4 regions of the Peribacillus sp. P4_D6 genome follow, and region 2 is predicted to be linked to each of the others. Evidence: riboswitches for the same ligand, from Rfam matches in the RefSeq annotation. Region 2 holds a riboswitch; each other region holds the start of a gene.
What was found. A riboswitch is a leader RNA that binds a small molecule or an ion and turns the genes downstream of it on or off. The one in region 2 is predicted to bind S-adenosylmethionine.
Positions count from the first base shown of each region.

Region 1: another riboswitch for S-adenosylmethionine. It lies ahead of metK (methionine adenosyltransferase); the one in region 2 lies ahead of AC1DVB_RS24155 (bifunctional homocysteine S-methyltransferase/methylenetetrahydrofolate reductase).
Region 3: another riboswitch for S-adenosylmethionine. It lies ahead of AC1DVB_RS07420 (methionine ABC transporter ATP-binding protein); the one in region 2 lies ahead of AC1DVB_RS24155 (bifunctional homocysteine S-methyltransferase/methylenetetrahydrofolate reductase).
Region 4: another riboswitch for S-adenosylmethionine. It lies ahead of mmuP (S-methylmethionine permease); the one in region 2 lies ahead of AC1DVB_RS24155 (bifunctional homocysteine S-methyltransferase/methylenetetrahydrofolate reductase).

Region 1 covers NZ_JBFUIQ010000006.1:9,390-12,523, forward strand. Annotated here, with positions in the region: gene pckA (phosphoenolpyruvate carboxykinase (ATP)) at 1-760, opposite strand, end outside; SAM riboswitch class I at 1,190-1,352, shown strand; gene metK (methionine adenosyltransferase) at 1,516-2,709, shown strand; gene AC1DVB_RS04085 (gamma carbonic anhydrase) at 2,949-3,134, opposite strand, start outside.
Region 2 covers NZ_JBFUIQ010000164.1:1,370-4,503, reverse strand. Annotated here, with positions in the region: partial or broken gene metH (methionine synthase) at 1-84, opposite strand, end outside; gene AC1DVB_RS24155 (bifunctional homocysteine S-methyltransferase/methylenetetrahydrofolate reductase) at 77-1,924, opposite strand; SAM riboswitch class I at 2,028-2,126, opposite strand; gene AC1DVB_RS24150 (MOSC domain-containing protein) at 2,238-2,888, opposite strand.
Region 3 covers NZ_JBFUIQ010000014.1:60,914-64,047, reverse strand. Annotated here, with positions in the region: gene AC1DVB_RS07430 (nuclear transport factor 2 family protein) at 1-123, shown strand, start outside; gene AC1DVB_RS07425 (GNAT family N-acetyltransferase) at 191-664, shown strand; SAM riboswitch class I at 807-918, shown strand; gene AC1DVB_RS07420 (methionine ABC transporter ATP-binding protein) at 1,281-2,297, shown strand; gene AC1DVB_RS07415 (methionine ABC transporter permease) at 2,319-2,969, shown strand; gene AC1DVB_RS07410 (MetQ/NlpA family ABC transporter substrate-binding protein) at 2,991-3,134, shown strand, end outside.
Region 4 covers NZ_JBFUIQ010000085.1:5,540-8,673, reverse strand. Annotated here, with positions in the region: gene mmuM (homocysteine S-methyltransferase) at 1-664, opposite strand, end outside; gene mmuP (S-methylmethionine permease) at 654-2,048, opposite strand; SAM riboswitch class I at 2,132-2,234, opposite strand; gene AC1DVB_RS19515 (flavin reductase family protein) at 2,470-3,078, opposite strand; gene AC1DVB_RS19510 (alpha/beta hydrolase) at 3,097-3,134, opposite strand, start outside.

The sequences.
Region 1 (3,134 bases), on a different contig from region 2:
CATCGCCAATCAATTTACGGCTAGTGTCTGCTGATAAAGTTGTTTTGCCCGTACCGGACAGTCCGAAGAATAAAGCGACGTCCCCTTCACGTCCTACGTTGGCAGAGCAATGCATTGGAAGGATTCCAGCCTCTGGAAGTAAGTAGTTCATGATCGAGAAGATCGATTTTTTCATTTCTCCTGCATATTCCGTTCCGCCGATCAGGATCGTACGGCGTTCAAAAGAAACGATGATGAACGTTTCGGATGTAGTTCCGTCCACTTCTGGGTCCGCTTTGAAGTTAGGTGCAGAAACGATCGTGAATTCAGCTTCGTGACCTCTCAGTTCCTCTTCGTTTGGACGGATGAACAAAGTATGGGCGAAAAGGTTATGCCAAGCATATTCATTAACAACACGGATGGGAAGACGTGATGATTCGTCTGCACCAGCGAAACCTTTAAAAACAAAAATCTCTTCTTTTGCTTTTAGGTAGTCAACTACTTTATTATATAGTTTATTGAACACATCTTCGGAAATCGGCCGGTTCACTGGACCCCAATCGATTTTATCTTTAACTGATGCTTCTTCCACGATATATTTATCTTTAGGTGAACGACCAGTATATTTGCCAGTTTCAGCTTTTACCGCGCCGGTTGATGTTAAAACGCCTTCATTTCTGCTTAGTACTTTTTCGACCAATTGAGGAACTGATAGTTGAGTTTGCACATTGTTTCCTGTTAATAATTGGTGTAACTCATTAGAAACATCTACAGAATTCATATATGAGGTACCTTCCTTTGTTTGAGTTTTTAGATTACAATTAGTATAACACATTCATTTAATTAGTCTATACTATTTCTTTTAATTTGTGATTATTTTCAGCTAGCCGCATTAATCATTTTAATCCGGAAGGAACCGAGTCAGGATGATCGCATATACTTTCATGAGGAAAAATTTATTTAAATAGGAAGTAAGTAAACAATATATGTCTAAAGGGAAAGTCAGGATGTCGTTCCTTTTCGATGTTCAATACTTTATTATTAATGGCAATTTACAATATTTCTATTCGTATTTTGCGTTGTAAACCCCACTAGGACTTTGTATCAACATGTTTTTTCAAATGAACGCCATTCTGGGTGGAAATGTTCTTTTTAGAAAAGCATTGACAAATTCCAGCCAGATACGATAATATCTTAAATTGTACGGATTCTCTTATCCCGAGTTGGTGGAGGGACAGGCCCTTTGAAACCCAGCAACCTGCCATATTGAACTTGACTCCAAGATCAATCGCCGAAAATAAAGCGAAGGTCTTCAAGGAATAGTGGTGATGGTGCTAACCTGAGCAAGGTAAAAAACCCTTGAACGATAAGAGTGAAAGGATAGAAGACAGAATTTTAAACCTTTCCTCATTTGCCAGGGAAGGTTTTTGTGTTTTTTATAAGTAATTCTGTGTCTATAGTTGAAACTAATGAGGGAAACGAGTTCCGTAAAAATCAGGCTTATGCCTACAACATACTAACTTCCAAGGAGGAAATATGATGTCAAAGAAACGTCTATTTACTTCTGAATCTGTTACAGAGGGCCATCCGGACAAAATTTGTGATCAGATTTCAGATTCCATTTTAGATGCTATCCTAGCTAAGGATGCAAATGCACGTGTTGCGTGTGAAACTAGTGTAACTACAGGTCTTGTACTTGTTGCTGGTGAAATTACAACGTCTGCTTACGTGGATATCCCGCGTATCGTTCGTGATACGGTTAAAGGAATTGGCTACACACGTGCGAAATACGGTTTCGATGCTGAAACTTGTGCCGTTTTGAGTTCCATTGATGAGCAGTCTGCCGATATCGCAGCTGGAGTCGATAAAGCATTGGAAGCTCGTGAAGGAAACATGTCAGATGAAGAAATCGATGCAATCGGTGCAGGGGACCAAGGTCTTATGTTCGGATTCGCTTGTAATGAAACAGAAGAGCTTATGCCGCTTCCGATTTCATTGGCGCATAAACTTTCATTCCGTTTGACTCAAGTTCGTAAAGATGAAACTCTTGCTTACCTACGCCCTGATGGTAAAACACAGGTAACCGTGGAATATGATGAGAATAACCGTCCTGTACGTGTAGATACAATCGTCATCTCTACACAGCATGATGCAGAAATTACGCTTGAACAAATTCAAGCCGATCTAAAAGAACATGTGATCAAAGCTGTCGTTCCAGCCGAGTTGATCGATGCAGATACTAAGTACTTCATCAACCCGACTGGCCGTTTCGTAATCGGCGGACCTCAAGGGGATGCTGGTCTTACTGGACGTAAAATCATCGTTGATACTTACGGAGGATACGCTCGTCACGGCGGCGGTGCATTCTCTGGTAAGGATGCTACTAAAGTTGACCGTTCTGCTGCATACGCTGCACGTTACGTTGCGAAAAACATCGTGGCAGCCGGCCTTGCCGACAAAGCGGAAGTTCAATTGGCATACGCAATTGGTGTGGCAGAGCCTGTATCGATCTCCATTGATACGTTCGGAACTGGTACAGTTAGCGAAGAAGTCCTTGTTGACCTAGTTCGCGCAAACTTCGACCTTCGTCCAGCTGGTATCATCAAAATGCTTGACCTTCGTCGCCCAATCTACAAACAAACAGCTGCATACGGACACTTCGGCCGTACAGATGTTGATCTTCCATGGGAACGCACGGACAAAGCAGAAACATTAAAAGCTCAAGCGTAATTCATATAAAAAAAGGTGTCCCGTTATTTGCGGGGCACCTTTTTTATGGATTAACTTAGCCGTCTGCGGGAATAATTCAAGAAATCCCAAAGAAATTAAACTTTAAGGGCCATACTCGTGAGCTAGCTCGTGAATTTGGAGCAAATACTCGTGAGTTTCAGCGAAATACTCGTGAATTTGAAGCAAATACTCGTGAGTTGCGTTCACGTACTCGTAATTTTCAGTCAAGTGATCGTGCGTTACTTTATTCGTTCCGCCGTTTTATAGTATTGGCCTTTTTCGGCGTATTCGCGTACGATGCGTTCCATATCCTGACGATCTTCTTCATTGATTTCGCGGATGACTTTAGCTGGACGTCCGAATGCCAACATATTCGGTGGAATGACTTTGCCTTGGGGAACGAGACTGCCGGCACCGATGAAAGC
Region 2 (3,134 bases):
CTCCGCTTGTAGCATCGTTCCCATCGCCCCATCAAGTAGGAGAATCTTAGAATTTAACTGATCTTGAATCGCTTTTTTATTCATGTACTGCCACCTCTGATGTCTGTTTACTATCGACTTTTCTAATATATTTCGTTAGTTCCGCCGTCATTTCATAGCGAAGGAATGGAGTGATTAAATATATGCCCTTGAATTTTTCCCTAGCCGCGTCCACCAGTTCCCGCGCGATATTCACCCCTTCAATCCTTGACTTTACAGGGTCATCCCCCGCTAGAGCCATGGCCCTTCTAACATTATCAGGCAATTTGATGCCTGGGATCTCATTATGGATGAATTCGGCGTTCCGGGTGCTTGTTAAGGGCATGATACCGATGAAAATCGGGGTTTCCAGATGTTTTGTCGCTTCATATACTTCTTCGATTTGCTCTACGGAATAAATTGGCTGTGTCAAAAAGGATTGAGCACCGCAGGCAATCTTCTTTTCCATTCTCAGTACGGCTTTATCCAGATATTTCACATTGGGATTAAAAGCTGCCGCAATTTTAAAATTTGCCCGTTGACCCAAACTTTGACCGGAATAGGAAAGACCTTCATTAAATTGTTTGACCATGCTTATCAGGTCAAAGGAAGATAAATCGTAAACCGAAGTGGCACCCGGGAAGTCCCCAATTTTTGAAGGGTCTCCGGTGATGATCAATATTTCGTTCAGCCRTACCGTCTGCAGACCCATTAAATGTGACTGCAGGCCAATCAAATTTCGATCACGGCATGTTATATGCACCATCGGATTTATATTCAATTGGTTCTTCAGTAAATTAGCCAGTGCATCATTCGATATCCTTGGTGAGGCAAGTGAATTATCCGCTAATGTAATGGAATCGACCCCTGCTTTTTTCAAAACCTCAGCACCAGTCATGAAACTCTCTATCCCTAGCTTTTTCGGTGGATCAAGCTCAACGAGAATCGTCCGTTCCGTTTTGGCCTTTTCGTAAAGGGGAAGTTCCAATTCCCTATCGTTCACCTCAATTACTTCTATTTCACGGGATTTCGTAAATTTCTCTTTCACGGGAGCCAAACTTCCAATTGCATGCTTTACAGCTTGAATATGCAGTGGAGTCGTTCCACAGCACCCTCCTATGATCGCGGCGCCTTGCTCACGAAGTTCCAGGGCACTAGAACCGAAATATTCCGGTACAGCTTTATAAACGAGCCTCCCATCGACATAATCCGGCAGGCTGGCGTTAGGGTAAATGGCAATCGATGCTTGCTTTGGCAAACTCACTTCTTCCAAGGCCCGAATCATATGATGTGGTCCAAGGCGGCAATTCACACCAACCACATCGGCACCCAATTGCTCGAGTTTTTGAAAGGCTTCATTTAAATGGATTCCATTTTGAAGATTACCCAGTTCATGCATCGAGACATTTGCGATAATCGGAAGTCCGGTTTCATTTTTAACGATTTGCAGGACGGTTTCCAGTTCTTCCAGGTCATAAAATGTTTCCAGGAGAATCCCATCAGGATTTTCCATCAACAGACTGTATAGCTGTTCACGAAAACCCCGTTTTATCTCTTCCATGCTTAAATCCGATTTCCTGATACTCCGCTGTGCCCCTATGGTGCCGAAGACGTATGCCTTTCCTTTTGCCGCTTTTTTAGCAAGAATGACTCCCTGGCGATTGATTCTGCTCACTTCATCTTCAAGTCCATACCGCTTCAATTTATTGAAATTGGCTCCGTATGTATTCGATTGAAGGATATCTGCACCAGCTTCCAGATAGGCTCGATGGATGGACTCTATTTGATCTGGGTTCGTGCAGTTTAATTCCTCATAACATTGATCAATGCCATTAGAGTAAAGCAAGGTTCCCATTGCCCCTTCCCCAACCAGCATTCTTTCTTTTAATTCTTTACGAAAATTCATCATTACACCCTCTCTCAAAAACAATCCTGTTTTTGTCGTATTCTATGAGTATGAGAGAAAAGGAAAAAAAACCTTCTCAAAGAAGAAGGTTTTTGAAACATTCTCCTCATCTATCAAGCTCTGCTTGCTGGATTTAGCACCTTTGCGTAAGCTGGTTGCTGAGGTTTCTTCGGGCCAGTCCCTCCACCTCTCTCGATAAGATCCATTTATATAATTTTCATAAGATTTCAAAATTTGATTATATTTAATTTACATTAATAGTCTGTCAATTTCAATACCTGATCGACATTTTTTTCACTTTTGCAAAAATCATTCAATCTTTTGCTGCTTGAACCCTCTTCAAGATCCTTTGTTTCCAGTCTTCCGCTAACGAGTCTAGTGTAAGTAAAGCCTTAGCACCTTCAAGCCCATCCCGTTTATGAAGGATGACCTCTGATGCGTAATGGACAGAAATTTTTTCTTGTAGACGATCTATCAGCACAATCTCGTTTTGTTTATTTATCGTTCCTTCTTGAAGTACTCTTGCAAAATAACCAGTGAAACTCGTTTTCAGCACGAGTTCCAAAAACTTAGGTTCTTGATTGAAGAGGGAAATGGTTGAACAAGGTATCCTCCCTTGGTTAATTTGAACAATCACATCGCCCATTTGATAAATATCGCCGATATATGTTGTTTCTTCCTTCATCCCCGCTATAGTTAAATTTTCACCGAATGCAGGGATATCCAGCTCTTTAGAGAATTTTTCATTCCATAATGAATAATGCTCAAATGGGTAAAAGCACAAAYCCCGATCAGGACCTCCATGGAACTTTACATTACCGACACCATCACCGATTATGCCAGCTTTAGTCACTTTCAAATTATCCTGTGCTTGTTTATCCATGGCTGAAAAGATATCGATATTCGAAAAAATTTCATGTTTCGGCTTCCCCGCATGTAGTGATTTGATTTTCCCATTTTCCATTTTGCATCTTCCATTCATATTAAATTTATATCGTCCTATATGTATAAATTATACTAAAAATCCATTTTATTCAGTACCTTTTTATATGTATATGAAATGAAAAAGCCATATGCGGCGTTAATGGGCTAAATATCATTGATTTCCAGAAAAATTCATAGGTTAGTTTCAGTAATTTAGTTGCTATTTCAGAATTAAATATGGTAGAATATGAACACAATATATAGTCGAAAACTACAACCGTTCGCC
Region 3 (3,134 bases), on a different contig from region 2:
ACATACCGGATTTTTGATGAAGATAAGCTGGAACATACCTTAAGAAGTTCAATCTGGAAATGTGCGAATGGAAGATGGCAGATGTTTTTTCATCAAGGCACAAAAACAAAAGGGCCCTTTTAAGACTTTTATTTATGAAAAAGAAAGTTTTCCCTGCTTGAAAACTATTTCACTAAAATGATAAGGATGGATGAAGTTGATCTTTCGTACCATTGATACGGACAAAGATAAAGATACTATCATTAAATTCCGGAAAGATTCCTTTATTGTAAGTTTTGGAACTGATGCGGGTTTTGGATATGAACATGCCTATCTGCAACGAATGGAAGAAAGGGTCCGCAAATTTCCGGATGGACAGGTGATCATTGAAAAGGACCAAGAACCGATTGGACAAATGGAACTTCAAATTCGGGAGTACGAAGGAACTGAAATTGGCTATGTGAATCTATTTTATCTTATTCCCGAATACCGCAGTAAAGGCCTTGGCAAGGAATTGGTCCGCTACGCAGAAAACTTTTTCAGGCAATTTAATGTATCCGAATATCACTTAAGGGTTTCTCCGGATAATCAAAGGGCGATTTCTTTATATACGAATTCAGGCATGGTGAAGATAAGGGAAGAAAATGAAAAATACCCTGTATGGAGAATGAGCAAATCATTATAAAAGTAGAAATATAAAATATATTGATATAATAAAAAAAGTATCGATTCACTATACTATGAAACTATTTATCGCGATGAAAAATATGGTTGACTTTAGCGAAATTAGAATATATAGTGAAGGACATAATTAAATATAACGTTAATTCTTATCAAGAGATGTGGAGGGACTTGGCCCTATGATACCTCGGCAGCGGGTTTTTACTTTTGTAAAAATACTGTGCTAATTCCAACGGACGAAAGTTTGAAAGATAAGAAGGAGCTTTTCTTAGATAATTAATTTAAGAGTTTACTCTTTTTTATGTCTAAAAGAGGCCTCTTCTGTCTGATGACGGAAGAGGCCTCTTTTGTTTATTCAAAATGTATATGGTTATTTGGAGAATGGGTGCATTACTCATGAGTTTCGCGCAATAATCGTGAGTTTGGTGTAATTACTCGTGAGTTTGGCGCAGTTACTCGTGAGTTTCACGTAATTACTCGTGAATTTGGTGCATTTACTCGTGAATTTTGCAGTTTTACTCGTGAATTTCGAAAATGTAACCCTATCATTATGAAACGTTGCAAAGCTCTTCTCTCTGGATAAGGAATTCGTACAAATAAACAGCATGGGGGGAGATTGGATGATTGAGTTTCAGGATGTTAAGAAGGTTTATCAAACAAAGAAACAGACTGTCGAGGCTTTGAAGGGCATTGATTTGACAGTGGAAAAGGGGGATATATTCGGGGTAGTCGGTTATAGCGGGGCCGGAAAGAGTACGTTGATCAGGTTGGTCAATTTGCTTGAACATCCTTCAGATGGTTCGGTGATTGTTGGGGGCAAGGATTTAACCAAATTAAGCCCGAAGGAATTACGGGCAGAAAAGAAAAAAATCGGGATGATCTTTCAGCATTTCAACTTACTAAACTCAAAGACTGTTTTTGATAATATTGCCATGCCGCTGGTATTATCGGGAACTCCGGCTAAGGAAATCAAAAACCGGGTAGGCGAGCTATTGGAGTTCGTTGGCTTATCGAGCAAAGCAAAGAGTTATCCGGAACAATTATCCGGCGGGCAAAAGCAGCGGATCGGCATTGCGAGGGCATTGGCTACGAATCCATCGATCTTATTGTGTGATGAAGCTACGTCGGCATTGGATCCACAAACAACGAGTGCAGTTCTGCAGCTCTTAAAAAAAATTAATAAAGAATACAATATCACCATCCTGCTAATCACTCATGAGATGTCTGTCATTCGGGAAATTTGCAATAAGGTAGCGGTCATGGAGGGCGGCTGCGTCGTTGAACAAGGTTCGGTTTTCGAAGTTTTTGCCAAGCCGCAAACGGATATTGCAAAAAACTTCGTGAGAACGGTCATACATGACGAAATTCCACAAAGTTTCTTAAAAAGCATAGGGTCCCATATCCCGATTATTTGGAAAATTAATTTTATTGGAACTACTTCGGGTACTCCTTTACTTTCAACCATCTCGAAGAAATATGATGTTCATTTAAGTGTCTTATCAGCCAATATTTCTGAAATCCAGGAAACGCCTTTCGGGAATTTGATCATCGAAGTGACAGGGAGCAAAAATGAGGTCGACAAGGCTTATCAATATATTAAAGATGAGGGGATTCTCGTCCAGGAGGTGCAAGTATAAATGGGTAATACGCTTTGGGGTATGGAAATAACGGCAGAGCAGCTGTCGACAGCTTTCGGTGACACACTTTATATGGTAGCCATCTCATTGATATTTTCCGGATTGATTGGGCTTCCGCTCGGTATCCTGCTTGTCATTACAAGAAAGGGTCACATCCTGGAGAATAAATGGATTTTTAATGTATTGAATCCGATCATCAATATCCTGCGGTCCGTTCCTTTCATCATCTTGCTTGTAGCACTCATTCCGTTTACAAGAATGATTGTCGGCAGTGCGATCGGAACGAATGCGGCCATTGTTCCGCTAATCTTTTACGCGGCTCCTTATATTGCCCGGCTTGTGGAAAACTCGCTGTTGGAAGTGGACAAAGGGATCATCGAGGCAGCTCAGGCGATGGGGGCGACAACATGGCAAATCATTTACCGCTTTTTGATTCCCGAGGGACTTAGTTCGTTAATCCTGACATTTACAACAGCGACAATCGGGCTTGTTGGATCTACGGCGATGGCAGGTGCTGTCGGTGCAGGCGGGGTCGGGGATTTAGCCTTGGCTTACGGTTACCAAAGGTTCGATACGATGACGATGATCGTCACAGTGGCGGCGCTCGTGATCATCGTTCAATTATTGCAATCCACCGGGAACTTTGTTTCAAGAAAAATAAGAAGAAGATAAAACGAACAGGAGGCAGGAAAAATGAAAAAAATCTTATTAACGATCATGGTATTGGCATTGGCCATCGTGGCTGCAGCATGCGGGAACGATGAGGGTGCATCAGGGAGTTCGGATGATGTGAAAACTGTGAAAGTCGGTGTCAGCAGCGGGGATACGAGAACATGG
Region 4 (3,134 bases), on a different contig from region 2:
TGTCCCCAAACAATCTGGCACACTCCTCCAGCAATGTGCCGTCACTAATCGCTTTTTCATTTTTCAAAGAAAAGGACAGCCAAGCATAGACTTCTGGATAATCTTTCAATAATGAATGTAATACTTTTGCTTCTTGCAGGGAAGGAATCGTTTCAAATGCTAAAATGTCAGCTCCTGCTTCAACCAAAGCTGATATTCGTGAGCGATGAAATGCCGCCAAAGCTTCATCTGAAACACCATAATTCCCAACATACTCTGAACCATCTGCAAGATAAGCCCCATAAGGTCCAACTGATGRAGCAACCAATGGCTTAGGTCTAATCGTTTGATATTCTTCCTTCCAAAATTCATCTCTTGCTTTTCTTGCTAGTAAAACCGTTTTCCTGATTAGATCCAATGCCTCTTTTTCTTGTATTCCGCGGAGGGCGAAACCTTCAACCGTTGCTTGATAGCTTGCCGTTATCGCACAGTCAGCACCAGCTCGAAAGTAGTCAGAGTGCACCTGGTAAATCACTTCTGGATTTTCAAGTAATACACGTGCAGACCACAGGGGATCGTCCAAATCACACCCATGACTTTCAAGCTCTGTAGCTAAAGCTCCGTCCAAAATCATAACTGAATGACCTTGTAAAATTGCTTCAATTGGGTTAATTTTATTTTTCATGGTCTACTCCTCTTTTCTTTATGGTTTGTGTCAGATAATAACTTCCATAGCAAAACAAAATAAACGGAATGCCACAATATAGTGCTATTCTTTGTGTAGGATCAAATGCAATTCCTATGCAAGAAGCAAGACATAGCATAAATGAAACGATTGGTACGAATGGATATAATGGTGTATGATAAGCCAAATCATTAACTGAGTTTCCTTCGTTTATATATCGTCTGCGAAATAGAAACTGTGACGCGCTAATACTCATCCAAACTATAACCACGGCTAGTCCAGAAATGGATACAAGCACTATATATACAGTATCCGGCGCAATAATACTCGAGAAAAGTGCTAAAACACCGCCCAACATACTGAAAAGGACTGCATTCAAGGGAACACCCCGTTTTGTCAATTTTGCAAATATTGGTGAAATAGTTTTCTTATCTGCAAGTGACCAAAGCATCCTGGATGAGGCATATAGTCCTGAGTTCGCAGCGGACAAAATGGCAGTTAATATAACAAAGTTCATAATATCCGCTGCATATGGCACTCCAATTCGTTCTAGAACGGCAACAAAGGGGCTCTCTAATACGCTTGCATCCGAAACAGGCAATAATGCGGATAAAACAACGATGGTACCTATAAAAAAGATAATCAATCTCCATAATGTCATACGGATTGCCTTTGGAATCGTTTTTTCCGGATTCACAGTTTCTCCAGCTGCAACTCCGATCAATTCAGTTCCAGAAAATGCAAAATTCACCGCGAGCATCGTCATTAGAATGGCAAAAGCACCATTTGGAAATAAACCTGCACTTGTAACATTGGAAAATAACGGAGCTGATTGTGCGTTAATCATTGGAATGAAACCTATCATTGCCGCAGCTCCCAGAATAATGAATATTACAATAGCAAATACCTTTATAGACGCAAACCAGAATTCGGATTCAGCGAAAAACTTAACGGTCCACGCATTTAATGCCAAGACCAAAATGGCAAATAGAGCACTCCATATCCAGACACTGATTAATGGAAACCATCGCTGCATCAACAATCCTGCAGCCGTGAATTCCGAACCTAGTGCAACAGTCCAGGTTAGCCAATACAACCAGGCTACTGTATACCCTGTCCCTGGTCCGATGTATTTGGCTGCGTAACTATGAAACGCACCAGTCTCGGGCATATGCACTGATAGTTCACCTAGACATAGCATGACTAGATAAACCACTAATGCACCAATCAGATACGAAAGGATGGTTCCGAACGGACCAGCCTGTTGAATCGTATAACCCGAACTTAAGAATAAACCAGTTCCAATCACCCCGCCAAGCGATAGCATTATTATATGCCGTGCTTGCATTTGCCTTTGAAAATCATGCTTCCTTTTGTTATCCATTCTTACTCTCCTTAATCTTGCATCCAGAAAAAACGAAAACGCACTCTAAAAAAGAGTGCGTTACTGACAAATAAACACGTACGGTCTTATCTATCAAGGTTTCACCCCCTGGAATTAGCACAGTGTCTTTGTAGACCTGTTGCTGAGGTTTCATAGGGCCAGTCCCTCCACCTCTCTGGATAAGAAATTATTTTTTTATAACTTTATCAATCTATGAAAAATTTGTCAAGTTTTGTTTCGGAATGTAAAGACTTCCTTTTAAATGCTAACGATCATGGCGTCTGCGGCATTAATATTAAAAGGTTGCTTATTTTTGGAACAGGCGCTAAGCGTATTATATTGGCAAATAAAACTAACCGGGGTCATTTTGGTCTTAAAAATGGCAACATCTTAAAAGATGTCGCCATTTTTTTCTTTTTCCTTAAGGACGTTCTATTTCAAATAATTCCCCTAGTTTTGTATAAGTATGACCTGCTAATCTTGCTACAGGTTTTAGCCCTTTCGGGTCAATACGGCCATTATGGTAAATATCTTGCTCTATATGATAGCAGACTATTTTCCCTATCAGTAAATCACAACCAGGTTCATTCTTGGAACCTGCCAATGGAATCGATTGCTCTAATGTACATTCAAAACGCACCTTCGCTTCTTCCAATCCTGGTACGGATACCCTATCACTAACAGCCAGCGTGAAATTAGTAAGACCCAATTCACTTTCTTCAGATGGGAGTTCCTTGGCCGTTCGATTTGCATCAGCAACATTATTTTCATCAGTGATATGAACAACGAACTCACCTGTTTGAATTGCATTTCGGGCTGTATCCTTTGAAACTCCTTCTTTCCGTTGAACAGAAATGGAAATCATCGGAGGATTTGAACTGACTATGTTAAAAAAGCTGAACGGCGCTATATTGATTGTACCGGTTTCGGATTGTGTCGTAACCAGCGCTATAGGTCTCGGTATAATGCTTCCAGTCAAAAACTTATAATTATCCCGTTCAGTCAGACTTTCAGGGTTAACAGAAATCATCTTCATTCCCCCTCATTCTTATAAAAAGTTCTTTTGAAACCATGAACCTGCTGCAT